DNA from 3 places in the Allobosea sp. GW822-FHT05A11 genome. Region 3 is predicted to be linked to each of the others. Evidence: riboswitches for the same ligand, from Rfam matches in the RefSeq annotation. Region 3 holds a riboswitch; each other region holds the start of a gene.
The links. A riboswitch is a leader RNA that binds a small molecule or an ion and turns the genes downstream of it on or off. The one in region 3 is predicted to bind thiamine pyrophosphate.

Region 1 (5,632 bases), on a different contig from region 3:
GCGCAGAGGCGCAGCAGATCGTCCTGCAATTCCTCGCGCGTCAAGGCATCGAGCGCGGCGAAGGGTTCGTCGAGCAGCAGCAGGTCGGGATTGCCGACCAGAGCGCGGGCAACCGCGACGCGGCTCTGCTGCCCCCCGGACAGTTCGGCCGGGCGGCGCGTGGCGAAATCCGCGAGGCCGACACGCTCCAGCAGGTCGAGCGCGGCATCCTTGTCGGCGATGGTCGGGCGGCGCTTCAGCGAGACCGGCAGCAGGACGTTGTCGAGCGCGCTCAGCCAGTCGAGCAGCGTCGGCGCCTGGAAGACGAAGCCGGCGTGTGGGCTCGGCCCGGCCAGTGCCTCGCCGCCGATGCGGATCGTGCCCTCGCTCGGCAGCAGCAGGCCGGCTGCGAGCTTGAGCAAGGTGGTCTTGCCGCAGCCGCTGCGGCCGAGCAGGCAATGGATCTCGCCGCGCGGGATCGTCCAGTCGATCGCATCGACAACGGCCGGGCCGGTTGCGTCATAGCGATAGCTGGTACGTTCGATCGTGACGAAACCGGTTTTGGTGGGGTCAGTCGACATAGGGCGCAAACCCCTCTGCCGCGGCTTCCGCCAATTGTTCGATCTCGGTGAAGGTGACGAGGTCGAGCAGGCTGAAGCGCCCGTCATGGTGCCAGCCCGCCTCCGGCGCGGTCATGCGGCCGAGCGGGGCGATGCGGCTGACACCGATTGCGCCAAGCTGTTCGGAAAGCCGGAACAGCCGCTCCGGCGATGCGGCGATGCCGGCTGTCTGCAGGAAGCTGCGATAGGGGGCGACGAGGGCAGGGACATTGTCGAGGTTCTCGACCGCGACCAGCTTGAGCGTGCGGTTCAGCCCGGTCGGGCTCAGGGCCTCCTGGGTCTCGACATGGACGACGTTCCAGGGATCGGACAGCTCGCCGAGAAGTTCGGCGGTGCCATCCATCGCGCGGGTTTCCTGCGCCCCGCGCCATGATGCGATCGAGGAGGCCTCGTCTTGCGAAAGCGCGCGGCGCGGATGGCGGGAGGAGAGGGAGCTGAGTTCCTGCGCGACGTAGCGGGAGAACTCTGCAGGGCTGACCTTGCCGCCGCGCTCGACGAAGAGCATCTGCGGCGAGTAGCAGCCCTGCTGTTCGTAGCGGGTGACGTCATGCGCCGCGAGCCGGGCCAAGGTAGGAGCCTTGCGGCTGTCGAGCGCCTCTCGCGCGATCACGCCGAAGCCGATCTTGTGGCCATGCGGCAGGAAGCGCGTGGTGATCGGCAGCTTGGCGCGCAGGGCCGTCAGCGTCTCGTTGCCGCCATAGGCCATGACGGTGTCCGCCTCGCGCAAGAAGACCGGCTCGGCCGCCGCTTCGCCGCCCTTCCACCAGGTGATCGCGAGGCATTCGCCGATCTCGGGATCGATCTCGGCCAGCAGGCTCGCGAACCAGCCGGCGGTCAGCGGCTCGGCCGAGGCGAGCTTGCCGACACCGCCGGCCTTGACCAGCAATCCGCAGATCAGGCTCCAGAGCGAGAGCGCGGGCACATTGCCGGCCCAGATATGGAGCAGAAGCCCCGGCCCATGGGCGCGCAGATAGCCGCCCTTGGGCGTCGGCTGGAAACGGTCGAGCACGCCGGGATTGGCGAAATCCTCGGCAAGGAAGCGCAGGAGCTGCGGCTTGCGGAAGGTCTTGAGATAGCCGGTCAGGCCAAGGCGCACCGTCTCGCGATCATAGCCGGTGACGATCGGCAGCAGATGTTCAGCCTTGCGCCGCAGCGGGTGCTCGCGATCGAGCAAGCGCGCGATGGCGGCATCGATCGCCGTGACGATGCGGGCTGTCTCCATCCGCTTCAGCCGGGCGCGCGCGTTGTCGCGCACGTGAGCACAGAGCGCCGCGGCCTGCACTTCGTCGAGCTCCGGCAGCGCGATGGCGACGCTCTCGCCCCAGGCGCTATGGCTAACTTCGCGCCAGCGCAGCGCCGCGCGGTTCAGGCCCGGCAGATGACCCGCATGCTCGATCACCGTCGTCAGCCTCGTGCCGCTGCGAGGAATTCGGCGACGGCGACCGAGCAGCCCTTCGAGGCCTCGCCATCGACGCGGCCGAGCAGCTTGAATCCGCCGGGCACGATCTCGCCGGCATCCTCGGTCAGGATCGCCGCGACGCAATTGAAATGGGCGAGGTCGTGATGGACGATCACGCCGCGCTCGCCTTCGGGCAGGTCCGCGCCGGTCAGCGGGTCGACGACGCGGCTGCGGATCCAGTGCGGGCCGGATTTGACCGACGGGCAGACGGCATTGCCGTCGTCATAGAGCTGTGAGCTCAGCTCAGTCATCCCGTACATGTTGATGCAGGACGCGCGCGGCACGCCGAAGGCGGCGCTGAGCCCGTCATAGAATTCGTCGGGCCCGAGTTCGCGCGACTGGCCCTTGAAGCCGCCGGTATCGAGGATGCGGCTGCCCTCCGGCAGGGCGAAGCGTCGGCCGCTGGCCGCGAGCGCGTCCAGCACGGGCACGAAGGAATAGCTCGCGCCGAGCAGGGCATAGGGCTCACCGCTTGTCTCAGCCTGCTCCAGTGCCGACAGAAGACCGTCGAGATCGAGCCCGGCGGCATCGATGAAGGTCTCGGAATCCGCCGTGCCGCATTCGCGCTTGGCGAGCGAGAGATAGGTGGCGAGCGAGGAATTCGGCAGCTCCGCCTCGTTGGGGAAGAGGATGCCCATGCGGATGCGCTCGCGGCCCTGCATGAAGCGCGCGCGGAAATTCGCCAGCATCGAGCGCTTCCAGACGTCGAGCGTCGGATGGTAGCTGCGGCCGCGGATGCCTTGCGTGGTGCCGCTGGTCATGAAGACGTGGCTTGCGGCTTCCGGCGGGCTGCAGCTCAGCGTCAGGTCCTTGAAGGCGGTGATCGGCACGGCCGGGATATCGCGCCAACGCCGGACCGAGAGCGGCGTGCGGCCGCGCTGCAGGCAGAAGCGCTTATAGGGCTCGTTGTTGCGGAACTGATAGGCGAAGACCTTGAGCGCCACGGCCTCGAATTCGGCTTCCGATGCGTCGGGAAGCGCGATGAACGCCAGGAGCGCCGCGATGATCTCGGCTTGCGTCACTTGAAGCCACTCCGTTCGGACGCACACGGCGAAGCCGGGGCGTCGATCGCTGGAGGATCACGAGCGCAAGCTGGAATCAGGGCCTCAAGGCCGCATGTCCCGCATCCCTACGCCGGTATGATCCGGATCAGGTTCGGAGGGTCACCGCGTTGCCTAAGGCTCGAAAGCCCAGCCGGCGGAATCTCAGCCTCCTAGCGAGGCCCCCCTGGGAACGGGAGCAGATGACGAGCGGCGGGCCTTGCTGTCAAGCGATAACGGAGCGGGGCGGGTATCCGTAAGGGGCTTGCCGAGAGAGCCCGGCATCTCCCGCTCAGCCGGCGATATCCCGGGCCATCCGCATGAGGTACTGGCCGTAATCGCCCTTGGCGAGCTTCTCGCCGAGCCGTGTCAGCTGTGCCGTCGAGATCCAGCCCTGTCGTGCCGCGATCTCTTCGGGGCAGGCGATGCGCAGGCCCTGGCGGCTTTCGAGGGTCCGGACGAACTCGCCGGCTTCCAGCAGGCTGTCGGGCGTGCCGGTATCGAGCCAGGCGAAGCCGCGGCCCATCGATTCCACCGAGAGCTGGCCGCGCTCCAGATAGATCCGGTTGACGTCGGTGATTTCGAGCTCGCCGCGCGCCGAGGGCTTCAGCGACCGGGCGATCTCGACCACCTCGGCATCGTAGAAGTAAAGGCCGGTGACGGCCCAGCTCGACTTGGGAACCTCGGGCTTTTCCTCGATCGAAACCGCCTTGCCGGTCTGGTCGAAGGCGACGACGCCGTACCGCTCGGGATCGCGGACATGGTAGGCGAAGACGGTCGCGCCCTCCGTGCGGGCCGTCGCCCGGGCCATCATCTCCGGCAGGCTGTGGCCGTAATAGAGATTGTCGCCAAGAACGAGGGCGGAGGGCTCGCCGGCGACGAAATCGGCGCCGATCAGGTAGGCCTGCGCCAGCCCGCCGGGATGCGGCTGCTCGGCATAGGTGAGGCTCATGCCCCAGTCCGAGCCGTCGCCGAGCAGGCGCTTGAAATGCGGCAGATCGTGCGGCGTCGAGATGATCAGGACGTCGCGGATGCCGGCGAGCATCAGCGTCGAGAGCGGGTAGTAGATCATCGGCTTGTCGTAGACGGGCAGGAGCTGCTTCGACATCGCCAGCGTCATCGGGTGCAGCCGGGTGCCGGAACCGCCGGCCAGGATGATGCCCTTCATCGTTACCTCTGGTCCTTGGCCTGATCTTCGAGAAGTCGTGCGACGCAAGGCCGGAGCGAGCTTTGCCATTCCGGCAGCCGCACCTCATGGGCGAGCGCGAGCTTGCCGCAATCGAGCCGGGAATTGGTGGGCCGGCGCGCCGGCGTCGGATAATCGGCCGTGGCGATGCGCCTGACCCTGACCGGTGCGCGGCCATGCCGTTCGCGCTCGGCGAAGATCGCCTCGGCGACATCGGCCCAGACGGCTTCGCCCGCCGCGCTCATGTGGAACACGCCGCGCAAGTCCGCATCATCCGCCCGCGCAGTCAGGTTGCGCGCCACGGTGAAGATCGCATCGGCGATGTCGAGCGCGCTGGTCGGGCATCCCGCCTGGTCGGCGACGACGCCGACCTCGTCGCGCGTTTCGGCGAGGCGCAGCATCGTCTTGACGAAGTTCTTGCCGAAGGGGCTGTAGATCCAGGCCGTGCGCAGGATGGCGTGGTTGTCGGTGGCGGCCGCGACGGCCTGCTCGCCGGCGAGCTTGCTCGCGCCATAGGCCGAGATCGGGCCGGTCGCATCGTCTTCGCGATAGGGCCGGTCGAGCGCACCGTCGAAGACATAGTCGGTCGAGAGCTGGATCATGGGGATGCCCAGCGCCGCTGCAGCACGCGCCGCTTCGCCGGCAGCCTCGCCATTGACGCGCATGGCGAGTTCGGGCTCGCTCTCGGCCTGATCCACGACGGTATAGGCGGCCGTGTTGACGATCACGTCGGGCCTCGCCGAACGCAGGGCCGGCGCGACCGTCTTCGGGACGGCGAGGTCGAGATCGGGCCGGCGCAGCGCGATGACCTCGACGCCGACGGGCACGCGCTCCAGCATGGCGCAGACGACCTGGCCGGTCCAACCGGTGACGGCGATGCGAAGTGTCATCAGTCGAAATACCGCAGCATCTCGGCGAGGTGCGGATGCTTGCGGTCCTTGTCGGAGAGGGTGAGGCCCGAGAGCGGCAGGCGCCAGTCGATGCCGAGCGCCGGGTCGTCGAAGGCAAGGCCGTGATCGTTCGCGGGCGCATAAGGAGCGGTGACCTTGTAGAGCACCTCGGTATCCGGCTCGAGCGTGACGAAGCCATGGGCGAAGCCGATGGGGACGAGGAGCTGCCTCCAGTTCTCGGCGGAGAGCTCGACCGCGACATGCTTGCCGAAGCTGGGCGAGGAGGCCCGGATATCGACGGCGACATCGAGGATGCGCCCGCGCGTGACCCGCACCAGCTTGTCCTGCGCGCAGGGCGGGGACTGGAAATGCAGGCCGCGCAGCGTTCCGACCGGGGCCGACAGAGACTGATTGTCCTGAACGAAATCGAGATCGAGCCCGGCCTCGGCAAAGGCGTT
Region 2 (5,632 bases), on a different contig from region 3:
AGATGATCTGCCGGGATTTCCAGCGCGAGGGCCAGTTCGGCTTCTGCGGCGCGCGGGTCACCGAGGCGCGGGCCGCCTCGCTGCGCGCCCGGCTCGGCCTCAACACCGAGCCGAAGGCCGCCGCGACCAAGCCGAGGCCACGCCCGAAGCCTGCGCCGCTCTCGCTGACGCCGACGCAATAGCGGGGCAGAGCGTCATCCCGTGCGCGCTGCGGCATGAAATGCCGCTGCGCAGACACGGGACCGCATGACGAGAGGGCGCCTTTCAAGCGCGCGCCCTGCCCGAGAGGGCGCCTTTTCCTGCGGACGGTCCCGCATCTGCGCAGCAGCACTTGCGTGCCGCAGCGCGTGCGGGATGACAGCGGTGGCTTCAGCTCATCCGGGCCGCGAGCGAGGCCTCGTCGAGCCCGGCGAGCGCATCGATCAGATGCATCGCGAAGCTGCCGGGCCCGGCGGCCCGTTCGGCCGCGATCTCGCCGGCGATACCATAGGCCGTGAGCGCTGCCGCCGCCGCGATCATCGGGTCCGGCTCGACCGCCCGGCAAGCCGCGACCAGCGCGCTCGATGCGCAGCCGAGGCCGGTGACCTTCGTCATCCACGCATGGCCATGCGCCACCGACAGGCTCCGGCCTTCGGTCTCGATCCGGTCGACCGCGCCGGTGGTGACGCGCACGATATCCCGCCTCAGTACGAAAAGTGGCTCCAGCACGGCCATTTCGGTGGCATTGCCGCGCACCAGCACGTGGAACGATGCCAGGACGTCGCCGACCAGCCGCAATCTCAGGGGTGAGAGCTCGACGAAGACGGGGTCGAGCACCAGTGGAATGCGGTGCTTCTGCGCCACGGCCAGGAGCTTCGGGATGGCCCGCTCGCCCTCCGGGCTGATCGTGCCGAGATTGATCAGGATCGCGCCCGCGCCCGCCGCGACGGCCGCGACCTCGTCGGGGTGGCCGGCCATCGAGGGCACCGCCCCGAAAGCCAGCAGCATGTTGGCGGTGACGTTCTGCGCCACCGTATTGGTCAGGCAATGGACGCGTGGGCGGCGTTCTGCCACCCGCGCGAGGATCGATGCGACGCCGGCGGCGTCGAGCTTTTCGCTGAAAGCGCTCATTCTGCCGCAGGTAGATAGATGCTGCCGCCCTTGTCGAGGAATTCCTTCGACTTGGCGGCCATGCCCTCGTCTGCAAGCGCCTCCAGCGCCTTGCGCTCGTTTTCACCCATGGCCAGCACCTCGGCGCGCAAATCCTGCGTGATCTTCATCGAGCAGAATTTCGGGCCGCACATCGAGCAGAAATGCGCGACCTTGTGGGCGTCCTTCGGCAAGGTTTCGTCATGGAATTCGCGGGCCGTGTCGGGGTCGAGTGCCAGGTTGAACTGGTCCTCCCAGCGGAAGTCGAAACGGGCGCGGCTGACCGCGTCGTCCCGGATCTTCGCCGCCGGATGGCCCTTGGCGAGATCGGCGGCATGGGCCGCGATCCGGTAGGTGATGACGCCGGTCTTGACGTCGTCGCGGTTCGGGAGACCCAGATGCTCCTTCGGCGTGACGTAGCAGAGCATGGCGCAACCATACCAGCCGATCATCGCAGCCCCGATGCCCGAGGTGATGTGGTCATAGCCCGGCGCGATGTCGGTGGTCAGCGGTCCAAGCGTATAGAACGGCGCCTCGCCGCATTCGCGCAATTGCTTGTCCATGTTCTCCTTGATCTTGTGCATCGGCACATGGCCGGGGCCCTCGATCATCACCTGGCAGCCCTTGTCCCAGGCGATCTTGGTGAGCTCGCCCAAGGTCTCCAGCTCGGCGAACTGGGCGCGGTCATTGGCATCGGCGATCGAGCCGGGCCGCAGGCCGTCGCCGAGCGAGAACGAAACGTCGTAGCGGCGCATGATCTCGCAGATCTCGTCGAAGCGCTCGTAGAGGAAGCTTTCCTTGTGATGCGCAAGGCACCAGCGCGCCATGATCGAGCCGCCGCGCGAGACGATGCCGGTGACGCGGTTCGCCGTCAGCGGGACGTAAGGCAGGCGCACGCCGGCATGGATGGTGAAATAGTCGACGCCCTGCTCGGCCTGCTCGATCAGCGTGTCCTTGAACACCTCCCAGTCGAGCTTGATCGGATCGCCGCCGACCTTCTCCAGCGCCTGGTAGATCGGCACGGTGCCGATCGGCACCGGCGAATTCCTGAGGATCCAGGAACGGATGTTGTGGATGTTGCGGCCGGTGGAGAGGTCCATCACCGTGTCGGCGCCCCAGCGGATCGCCCAGACCAGCTTCTCGACCTCCTCGGCGGCGCCCGACGTCACAGCCGAGTTGCCGATATTGGCGTTGATCTTGACCAGGAAATTGCGGCCGATCGCCATCGGCTCCAGCTCGGGGTGGTTGATATTCGCGGGGATGATCGCTCGGCCGCGCGCGATCTCGTCGCGGACGAATTCGGGCGTGACGAATTCCGGGACGCTGGCGCCGAAGCTCTCGCCATCGGCATGGCGTTCGCGCGCGCCCTCCAGCATGGCGGCCCGGCCGAGATTCTCGCGATGCGCGACATAGATCATCTCGGGGGTGACGATGCCGGCCTTCGCGAACTCGTATTGCGTCGTCATCTGGCCTGGCTTCGCCTCGAGGATCGGACGCTCAGCCGGACAGGCGGGAACGAGCTGCGCTTCGCTGATATGGCCGTTATCGGCGGCCGTCACAGCGCGTCCGGGCACAGTCTGGAAGCCACGCGCATCGAGCCAGGCGCGGCGCGGCTGATTGAGGCCGGCATTGAGATCGATCTTCGCATCGGTCTCGGTGAAGGGCCCGGACGGATCGTAGAGCCGTACCGGTGGCTCGGCATCCGTCGTCAGCACGACCTCGCGGAAGGGCACGCGCATCTCGGGATGCTCGGGCGCCGCGACATAGATCTTGCGCGAGCCGATGATCGGCCCGGTCGTCACGCTCTGGGGAGCGGTCTTGACGCTGTTCTTCTGGGGTTTTGCGTGGGCATTCATAAGGGGATCTCCTCCTTGGTACAGGTCAGGAGATCCGGCGTCGAAGCGGTTCAAGCGCTGTGATGCGGGTGCAGGCCAAGGCTGCACCGCGTTCCAGTCCCTCCGCCGGTATGACCCGGATCAGGTTCGATGGGTTCAGCTTCGAAAGCCGTCTCAGCCCTTGCGGGCACCCCTCGGAACGCGGACGAGGTTAGGCGCAGCGCCGCCGCTTGGCAACGGGCTGTGCAAAGGTCTGGTCGGATTGGACGGAGGGCTCAGACAGTCAGGTCGACCAGCGTGCCCTGCCCGGCCGGCAGCGCGGCTTGCGTCTGCTCGGCGCTCTGCTGGAGCATGGCGACCAGAGCCTGATCGGCCTGCGCATTCTGCCTGAGCATCTCGACGGACAGCGCCTGCTGGGTCGAGGCGGCCTGCATCGTGACGATGCTCTGGGCAAGGGAAACGGTGTCGCTCATGGCGGGCACCCTAGCCGGGCAACCCTACCAAATCCTCAACCCGGTTGCTCAAGGTGCGATGATCGAGGGCACCGGCTTGGGCATCGGCGGATCGCGCTCGGGCCGGACCTGCGCCTTGTCCTCGCCGGTACCGCGCTTTTCGTCGCGGGGCGCCATAGTGTTGGGCGTCGTCGGACGAGCCGCCTCCCCCGATCGCGGCGCCGGCGGCACGCCGGGAGCCTGCGGTCTGGCCGGAGGCGATACCGTCTGGGCCTGCACCGGCACTGCACCAGGCAGGCTGGCGGCCAGCAATCCAGCCAGAACCGGAACGAACTTTCTCATGGCGGCATCTCCCTTCGGCCTGGACCATTGCTTGTCGCATTTTCTTCACGCGAACCGGTGCCCACCTCGCTTGAAAATGCTCTGTCCTCCGCAAATGAAACAGGCGCAGGGAACGGGTGTTCCCTGCGCCTGCGGAAGAGCGGGGCTGCCTGGAGAGCCGCCCCGCCCGGGTGTCACTGGTTCTGGCCGTTGAGCAGCGGCGTGATGCGCCGGAGCGTGACGCGCCGATTCTCGCGGGAAGCCTCCTGCGTGTTCACCTTCAGATACTGCTCGCCATAGCCCTGGGTCGTCAGGTTTTCCGGCGGGATCTGGAAGTCGCGCGTCAGGATCTCCGCGACCGACTGCGCCCGGCGATCGGAGAGCGAGAGATTGTCGATATCGGCGCCGACAGCGTCGGTGTGGCCTTCGACGAGGAAGACCTCGTTGGGCGAGCGCTGCAGCGCGCGCTTCACCGAATCCGCGATCACCGAAAGGCGGCGCGCCTGATCCTGCCCCACCTGCCAGGAGCCGGTATCGAAATTAATCGTATCGATATCGACGCTGCGCATGCGGGCGCGCAGATCCGGCGAGTAGCGGACCTCGTCCAGCGTGTAGCGGCGCGGAATCGCGGCGATCGGCGGGGCGATGATCGTCTCGTAGATCAGGTCCTCGTCGGCCTGGTCCGCATCGACGATATAGCGCTCGCGCGGGATCGGCAGCGGCGGCGGCGGGAGCACGACGACATCATCGGCAAAGCGCCCCGGACGGTCGCGCAGCGTGTTGTCGATGATGATCACCTCGCGGTTGTCGCGGTCGATGCGCGTGCGGCGGATCAGCCGGCCCTGCTCGTCCGTGACGGTGACGATCCGCGTGCCGTCGGGGCGCTCGAAGATCGTGCGGTTCTCGTCGCCACGGCGTTCGGAGCGGCCCTGCCAGCCGAGATCGCGGAAGCGCTGGTCCTCGTCGCGGCGGATGATGGCGCGGCCGTCATCGTCGCGGATGATGGTGCGGCCGGGCTCACGGATGATGGTGAGGTCGCCCTCGCGCTGCTCCCGCCGCTCGCGACGGATGTCGTCGAAGCGCTCGGCGCCCTGCGTCGCCATGATGCCACCGATGACGCCGGCGCCGAGGCCGATCGCACCGGCCACGCCCGGCGAGATGCCGCCGCGGCGGCCCTCACGCTGGGGCGGCTGGCCGGGGGCTCCGGCCGGCGGCTGGCCCGGAATGGCGCCCGGCTGCGCGGGAGCAGCCGTACCTGGCGCTCCCCCGGAAGGCATACCGGGAGCCGTGCGTCCCGGCTGGACCGGCGCGGCACCGGCGGGCGGCGTCGGGACTGCGGCGCCCGGCTGTGCAGGAGCCGGAGCGCCCGGCGCCCCGGCCGGAGGTGTTCCCGGAGCCGGGCGCGACGGCCGCGTCGGAGCCGTCCCTGCAGGCGGCGTCGGAACGGTCGCATCCGGCTGGACGGGAGCACCGGGCTGCGGCGCCGCGGCCGGCGGGCGCTGCCGGCCCGGCGCAGCCGAAGGCGGAACGGCCGGGCCGCCACGCGGAACCGCAGAGGGCGGCGCGCCGGCGCCGGGCTGGGACGGAACGGCCGGCGCCGTCGCAGGCGGCGTTCCCGGCGGGCGGGGCTGGGTCGGCGCAGCCGAGGGCGGAACCGACGGACCACCTCGCGGAACCGCAGAGGGCGGCGCGCCGGCACCGGGCTGGGACGGAGCGGCCGGCGCCGTCGCAGGCGGCGTTCCCGGCGGGCGGGACTGGGTCGGCGCAGCCGAAGGCGGAACAGCCGGGCCGCCACGCGGAACGGTTGATGGCGATGCGCCGGCCGGCGGCGCGGGCGGCTGAGGCGCGGTACGCGGCGCCGCGGGCACCGTCGGCTCGGCCGGCGGGCGCGGTGGT
Region 3 (5,632 bases):
CGCTGATCGCGTTGGCAGCCGATTTGCCGGCCTCGCGCATGGCGATGCCCATCAGCGTCTCGATGCGCGCCTGCATGAGGTCGGCGGCGCGGTCGAGGCAGGCGGCACGTTCGGCCGGGGGCACGGCGGCCCAGGCCTTGCCGCCCTCGGCGGCGAGACGCGCGATCCTGGCGGCATCCTCGACGGCAAGCTCGGTGACCTGCCCGACGACGTCGGCATGATCCGCCGGATTCAGGACCGGTCGCGTCGTGCCGGCGGTGGAGTTATCCGCCAGCAGCGGCACGGCATGCCAGTTCTGCCCGACCGTAGCAGTGAGATTGCTCGCGAGCTCAGCCAAAGCCGCCTCGTTGGAGAGGTCAATGCCCTTCGAATTGACGCGGTCGGCGCCGTAGAGGTCGCCCGGCAGCGCAATCTGATCGTGCAGCATGCCGATGACCGGCATCGCTTCGACCACGTCGACGGGGTCGGCGACGAGCGAGTCGATGGTCACGCTCGGATCGGAGATGCGGTTGACGAAGGAGGAGTTCGCGCCGTTTTCCAGCAGGCGCCGCACGAGATAGGCGAGCAGCGTCTCATGGGTGCCAACCGGCGCATAGATGCGGCAGGGCCGGTCGAGATTGTCCTTGCCGACGACCTCGTCATAGAGCGGCTCGCCCATGCCGTGCAGGCACTGGAACTCGTATTTGCCGACCGCGAAGTCGCTGTCGGCGAGGTGGTAGATCGTCGCCAGCGTCTGGGCGTTATGCGTCGCAAATTGCGGGAAGATCGCGTCGGGAGCTGCCAGCAGCTTGCGGGCGCAGGCGACATAGGCGACGTCGGTATGGACCTTGCGGGTATAGACCGGGAAATCGGCGAGCCCGTCGACCTGAGCGCGCTTGATCTCGGCATCCCAATAGGCGCCCTTGACGAGGCGCACCATCATGCGCCGGCCTGAGCGGCGGGCGAGATCGATGATCCAGTCGAGCACGAAGGGGCAGCGCTTGCCATAGGCCTGCACCACGAAGCCGAGGCCGTTCCAGCCTTGCAGCGCGTTATCGAAGCTCAGCGCCTCCAGCAGGTCGAGCGAGAGCTCCAGCCGGTCGGCTTCCTCGGCATCGATATTGAGGCCGATATCGTAGGATTTGGCGATCAGCGCGAGCTCACGCACGAGCGGCAGCAGCTCGCTCATGACGCGGCCAGCCTGCGCGCGGCTATAGCGCGGATGCAGGGCCGAGAGCTTGATCGAGATGCCTGGGCCTTCGAAGACGCCGCGCCCGTTCGCGGCCCGGCCGATAGCGTGGATCGCGTTCTCGTAGTCGCGATAGTAGCGCGCGGCATCGGCGGCGGTGGTCGCCGCCTCACCGAGCATGTCGTAGGAATAGCGGAAGCCGCGCGCCTCCAGCGGCCGGGCGCGCTTCAGCGCCTCGTCGATCGTCTCGCCGGTGACGAACTGCTCGCCCATCATCCGCATCGCCATGTCGACGCCGCGCCGGATCACCGGCTCGCCCGCGCGAGCGATGAGGCGGGTCAGGGCGGCGGCGAGGCTGCGGTCATTGACGGTCGAAGTCAGCTTGCCGGTGACGACGAGGCCCCAGGTCGCAGCATTGACGAAGAGCGATTTGCCGCCGCCGACATGGGACTTCCAGTCGCCATCGGCGATCTTGTCGCGGATCAGCGCGTCGCGCGTCGCGGTGTCTGGGATGCGCAGTAGCGCCTCGGCGAGGCACATCAGCGCGACGCCCTCCTGGCTGGAGAGCGAATATTCTTGGACGAGCCCCTCGACGCCGGTGCCCTTGTGCTTGGCCCGCAGCGCCTCGATCAGCTTGCGCCCCGTGCGCGCGATCTCCTGCTTGCTCGCTGGCGCCAGCTTCGCAGCCGCCAGCAGGGGCGGAAGGCACTCCGTTTCAGGCCGGCGATAGGCGGCGGTGATCGCCTGGCGCAGCGCCGACTGCTCGCGGATCGGCGGAGCGAAGCCCTCGAAAGGCGCCGGGCTGGAGGCGGTGTTGGCGGCGGCAGCGGTGGCTTGGCTCATGGCTTGTCCCGGCGGGTTCGAACGCGACGGGCCGGGGGCGATACCCTCTCCCGTTCTTTGCGCGGGAGCTTATCATGAGCGCGATTCTCAGGCGGTCTAAATTTTGTTATCCTGCAGTCCGTTCAGACTTCAGATTTGAGGATTGCAAGTGAAAAAGCCTAAGGAAATGCCAATCGAAGGCGATTTGGATGCGCTTGATCGCAAGATCTTGGACGTGCTCAGGGAGGATGGCCGGATCTCGATCGCCGAGCTCGGCGCGCGGATCGGCCTCTCCAAGACGCCGTGCCAGATCCGGTTCCGCCGGCTTGTCGACGACGGCTATATCGAAGGCTTCCGGGCGACGCTCAATCCGGCGAAGCTGAAGCTCGATCACATCGCCTTCGCCGAGGTCAAGCTGTCCGACACCACGGAAAAGGCGCTGACGAAATTCAACGAGGAGGTCAAGAAAATCAGGGAGGTCGAGGAGTGCCACATGATCGCGGGCCGCTTCGATTACCTCCTGAAGATCCGCACGCCGGATATCCGGCGCTACCGGGCCGTGCTGGGCGAGAAGATCTCGAACCTGCCCCATGTCGCGAACACCTCGACCAATGTCGCGATGGAAACGGTCAAGGAAACCTGGTGAGGCCCTCGCGCTTGCGGTGTCGGCATCGCCGGTCGGCGGCCCTGCTTGATCGCGACGACCCAATCCAGCCGCCGACCAGCGCACCTGCCGGGCTGGGAGATCGCCACAGCGATGAACAAGGCCCGATCGGACGCTCGCCGATGCATGAGAATGCGCGCGCCCGTGCGACGCAACCGCGTGCGAATTCAAGTTCAAGCGAACGAAGGAGGGGCAGAAAAAGAGTGGCGGAGACGGAGGGATTCGAACCCTCGATACCCTTGTGGGGTATGCTCATTTAGCAAACGAGTGCCTTCAGCCTCTCGGCCACGTCTCCGGCGAGAGGCTCTATGCCCGATTGCAGAGCCGTTTGACAAGCCTCGTCGGCAACTTCCTTCGCTTCGCCTGTGCATGCTCCTCAGTGGGCCACCGAGCACTCCCGTGTGAAGGGAGGGCACATCAGAAGTTGGCCTCCGCAAAGCGGCGTCTCTGACAACCAAGCCCTGCGCCGGCTCGCCTTGCTCCGCCGCAGGGCAGCCATTAGATTGAGCCTGTCCGTTGGGGTGCCGAGAGGCTGAGAGGCGTGGTCAGCGCCAACCCATCGTACCTGATCCGGGTAATGCCGGCGAAGGGAACGGTCTTCGGCTCGCAGACACTTTGCTCGTGCCCAGGCCGCTGCCTTCCCGGGAGCAGGGAAGAGCATGACGGCAGAACGCCCTCATTCCAGCCTGAACGTCGCGGTGGTCGGCGCTGGTGTCGTCGGCCTGGCCTGCGCCACCGAATTGCTGGCGCGCGGCGCACAGGTCACCATCCATGAGCGCGGTCCGCGCATCGGTGCCGAAGCCTGTTCCTGGTTTGCTGGCGGCATGCTGGCGCCGTGGTGCGAGGGCGAAAGCGCCGAGGAGCCGGTGATCCGGCTCGGCCAGCAGGCGGCCGACTGGTGGGAGCGCCATGCCGGTGGGGTCGTCCGCAACGGCACGCTCGTGGTCGCGCCGAGCCGGGATCGTTCGGAATTGCGCCGCTTCGGGCAGCGCACGAGCCATTTCGAGGAGATCGATGGCGAGGCCATCGCCGTGCTCGAGCCCGATCTCGCCGGACGGTTTTCGCGCGGCCTGTTCTTTGCGGGTGAAGGACATCTCGATCCGCGTGAAGCCATCGCCGCGCTGGCTGAGCGCCTCCTCGCGAACGGCGGCACAATCCATTTCAACAGCGCCGTCGAGCCCGTCGATCTCGATGCCGATATCGCCCTCGATTGCCGGGGGCTAGCGGCGCGTGATGTCCTCCCGGGCCTGCGCGGAGTAAAAGGCGAGATGCTGCTGCTGCGCAGCGACGATATCAGCCTGTCGCGCCCTGTCCGGCTGCTGCATCCGCGCATTCCGCTCTACATCGTCCCGCGCGCGGACGGGCTCTTCATGGTCGGCGCGACGATGATCGAGAGCGGCGAGCGGCGTCGCATCTCCGCTCGCGCCATGCTGGAACTGCTCGGCGCGGCCTATGCGCTGCACCCTGCTTTCGGCGAGGCGGAGGTGGTCGAGATCGGCACCGATGCCCGCCCAGCCTTTCCCGACAACCTGCCGCGGCTGACGCGTCGCGGCCGCGTGATCCATGTCAACGGGCTCTATCGCCACGGCTTCCTGCTCAGCCCCGCCATGGCGCGGATGGCGGCGGATGCCGTGCTGAACCCGCAAGCAACACCGGAGATGCTGCATGACCTTGCTGCTTAATGGCGCCCCGCAGGACGTCGCGGCGAAGACGCTGGCCGAGGCGCTGGCGGAGCTGGGCTTCGGCGGCCGCATCGTCGCGACCGCGGTGAACGGCGATTTCGTGCCGGCCCGCAAGCGCGCCGAAACGGCCCTAAGCGAAGGCGACCGCATCGAGATCGTCGCGCCGATGCAGGGAGGCTGAGATGGCGTCCTTCTATGGCTTCGAGCCGCAGAACCCGCTGTTCCTCGGCACGGCGCAATACCCGTCGCCCGCGATCCTGGCCGAGGCGGTGAAGCGTTCGGGCGCCGAGGTCGTCACCGTTTCGCTGCGGCGGGAATCCTCCGGGGGGGCCGGCCAGGCCTTTTGGGCGCTGATCCGCGAGCTCGGCGTCAAGGTGCTCCCGAACACGGCCGGCTGCCACACCGTCAAGGAAGCCGTGACCACGGCGCAGATGGCGCGCGAGGTCTTCGGTACCGACTGGATCAAGCTCGAGGTGATCGGCGAGGACGACACGCTCCAGCCGGACGTGATCGCGCTGGTCGAGGCCGCGCGCATTCTCGCCGATGACGGCTTCAAGGTTTTTCCCTACACGACCGAGGATCTCGTGGTCGGCGGGCGCCTGCTCGATGCCGGCTGCGAGGTGCTGATGCCATGGGGTGCGCCGATCGGGTCGGGCAGGGGGCTCAACAACCCCTATGGCCTGCGCAGCCTGCGCCAGCATTTCCCGGATGTGCCGCTTGTCGTCGATGCCGGCATCGGCCTGCCGTCCCATGCCGCGCAGGCGATGGAGATGGGTTATGACGGCATCCTGCTCAATACCGCAGTCGCCAAGGCGGGCGATCCCGCCGCGATGGCGGAGGCCTTCTCGCTCGCCATCCGCGCCGGTCGTCAGGCTTTTGCCGCGCAACCGATCGAGGCGCGCGACATGGCCGCTCCCTCCACGCCCGTCATGGGCAAAGCCTTCCTGGCCTGAAAGATCGCTCCCGCATGAAGCTCGATCCGTTCTACCCCATCTTCGACAGCGCCGACTGGCTGGAGCGGATGCTGCCGCTCGGCGTCAAGCTGGTGCAGTTGCGCGTCAAGGACCGGCCCGAGACCGAGATCGCCCGCGAGATCGCGCGGGCGAAGACGCTTTGCGCCGCGGCCGGCTGCGTGCTCGTCGTCAACGACTACTGGAAGCTCGCCATCGCCGAGGGGTGCGACTGGCTGCATCTCGGCCAGGAGGATCTCGACGAGGCCGATCTCGATGCGATCCGCAAGGCCGGCCTGAAGCTCGGCATCAGCAGCCATGACGAGCCGGAGCTGGAGCGCGCGCT

Region 1: linked by a shared signal. The riboswitch ahead of AC1RLU_RS13660 (LuxE/PaaK family acyltransferase) and the one ahead of thiO (glycine oxidase ThiO) in region 3 are both predicted to bind thiamine pyrophosphate.
Region 2: linked by a shared signal. The riboswitch ahead of thiC (phosphomethylpyrimidine synthase ThiC) and the one ahead of thiO (glycine oxidase ThiO) in region 3 are both predicted to bind thiamine pyrophosphate.

The regions. Positions count from the first base shown of each region.
Region 1 covers NZ_JBXAMI010000003.1:876,645-882,276, reverse strand. The annotation lists gene AC1RLU_RS13670 (ABC transporter ATP-binding protein) at 1-560, opposite strand, end outside; gene AC1RLU_RS13665 (acyl-CoA reductase) at 550-1,998, opposite strand; gene AC1RLU_RS13660 (LuxE/PaaK family acyltransferase) at 2,004-3,080, opposite strand; TPP riboswitch at 3,167-3,297, opposite strand; gene rfbA (glucose-1-phosphate thymidylyltransferase RfbA) at 3,391-4,266, opposite strand; gene rfbD (dTDP-4-dehydrorhamnose reductase) at 4,269-5,174, opposite strand; gene rfbC (dTDP-4-dehydrorhamnose 3,5-epimerase) at 5,174-5,632, opposite strand, start outside.
Region 2 covers NZ_JBXAMI010000006.1:158,060-163,691, forward strand. The annotation lists gene AC1RLU_RS20430 (hypothetical protein) at 1-182, shown strand, start outside; gene AC1RLU_RS20435 (hydroxyethylthiazole kinase) at 370-1,110, opposite strand; gene thiC (phosphomethylpyrimidine synthase ThiC) at 1,107-2,984, opposite strand; TPP riboswitch at 3,064-3,168, opposite strand; gene AC1RLU_RS20445 (hypothetical protein) at 3,239-3,436, opposite strand; gene AC1RLU_RS20450 (hypothetical protein) at 3,485-3,757, opposite strand; gene AC1RLU_RS20455 (OmpA family protein) at 3,931-5,013, opposite strand; gene AC1RLU_RS20460 (hypothetical protein) at 5,024-5,578, shown strand.
Region 3 covers NZ_JBXAMI010000002.1:767,214-772,845, reverse strand. The annotation lists gene putA (trifunctional transcriptional regulator/proline dehydrogenase/L-glutamate gamma-semialdehyde dehydrogenase) at 1-2,011, opposite strand, end outside; gene AC1RLU_RS08910 (Lrp/AsnC family transcriptional regulator) at 2,178-2,636, shown strand; tRNA gene AC1RLU_RS08905 (tRNA-Ser) at 2,859-2,949, opposite strand; TPP riboswitch at 3,162-3,263, shown strand; gene thiO (glycine oxidase ThiO) at 3,341-4,336, shown strand; gene thiS (sulfur carrier protein ThiS) at 4,320-4,517, shown strand; gene AC1RLU_RS08890 (thiazole synthase) at 4,519-5,289, shown strand; gene AC1RLU_RS08885 (thiamine phosphate synthase) at 5,304-5,632, shown strand, end outside.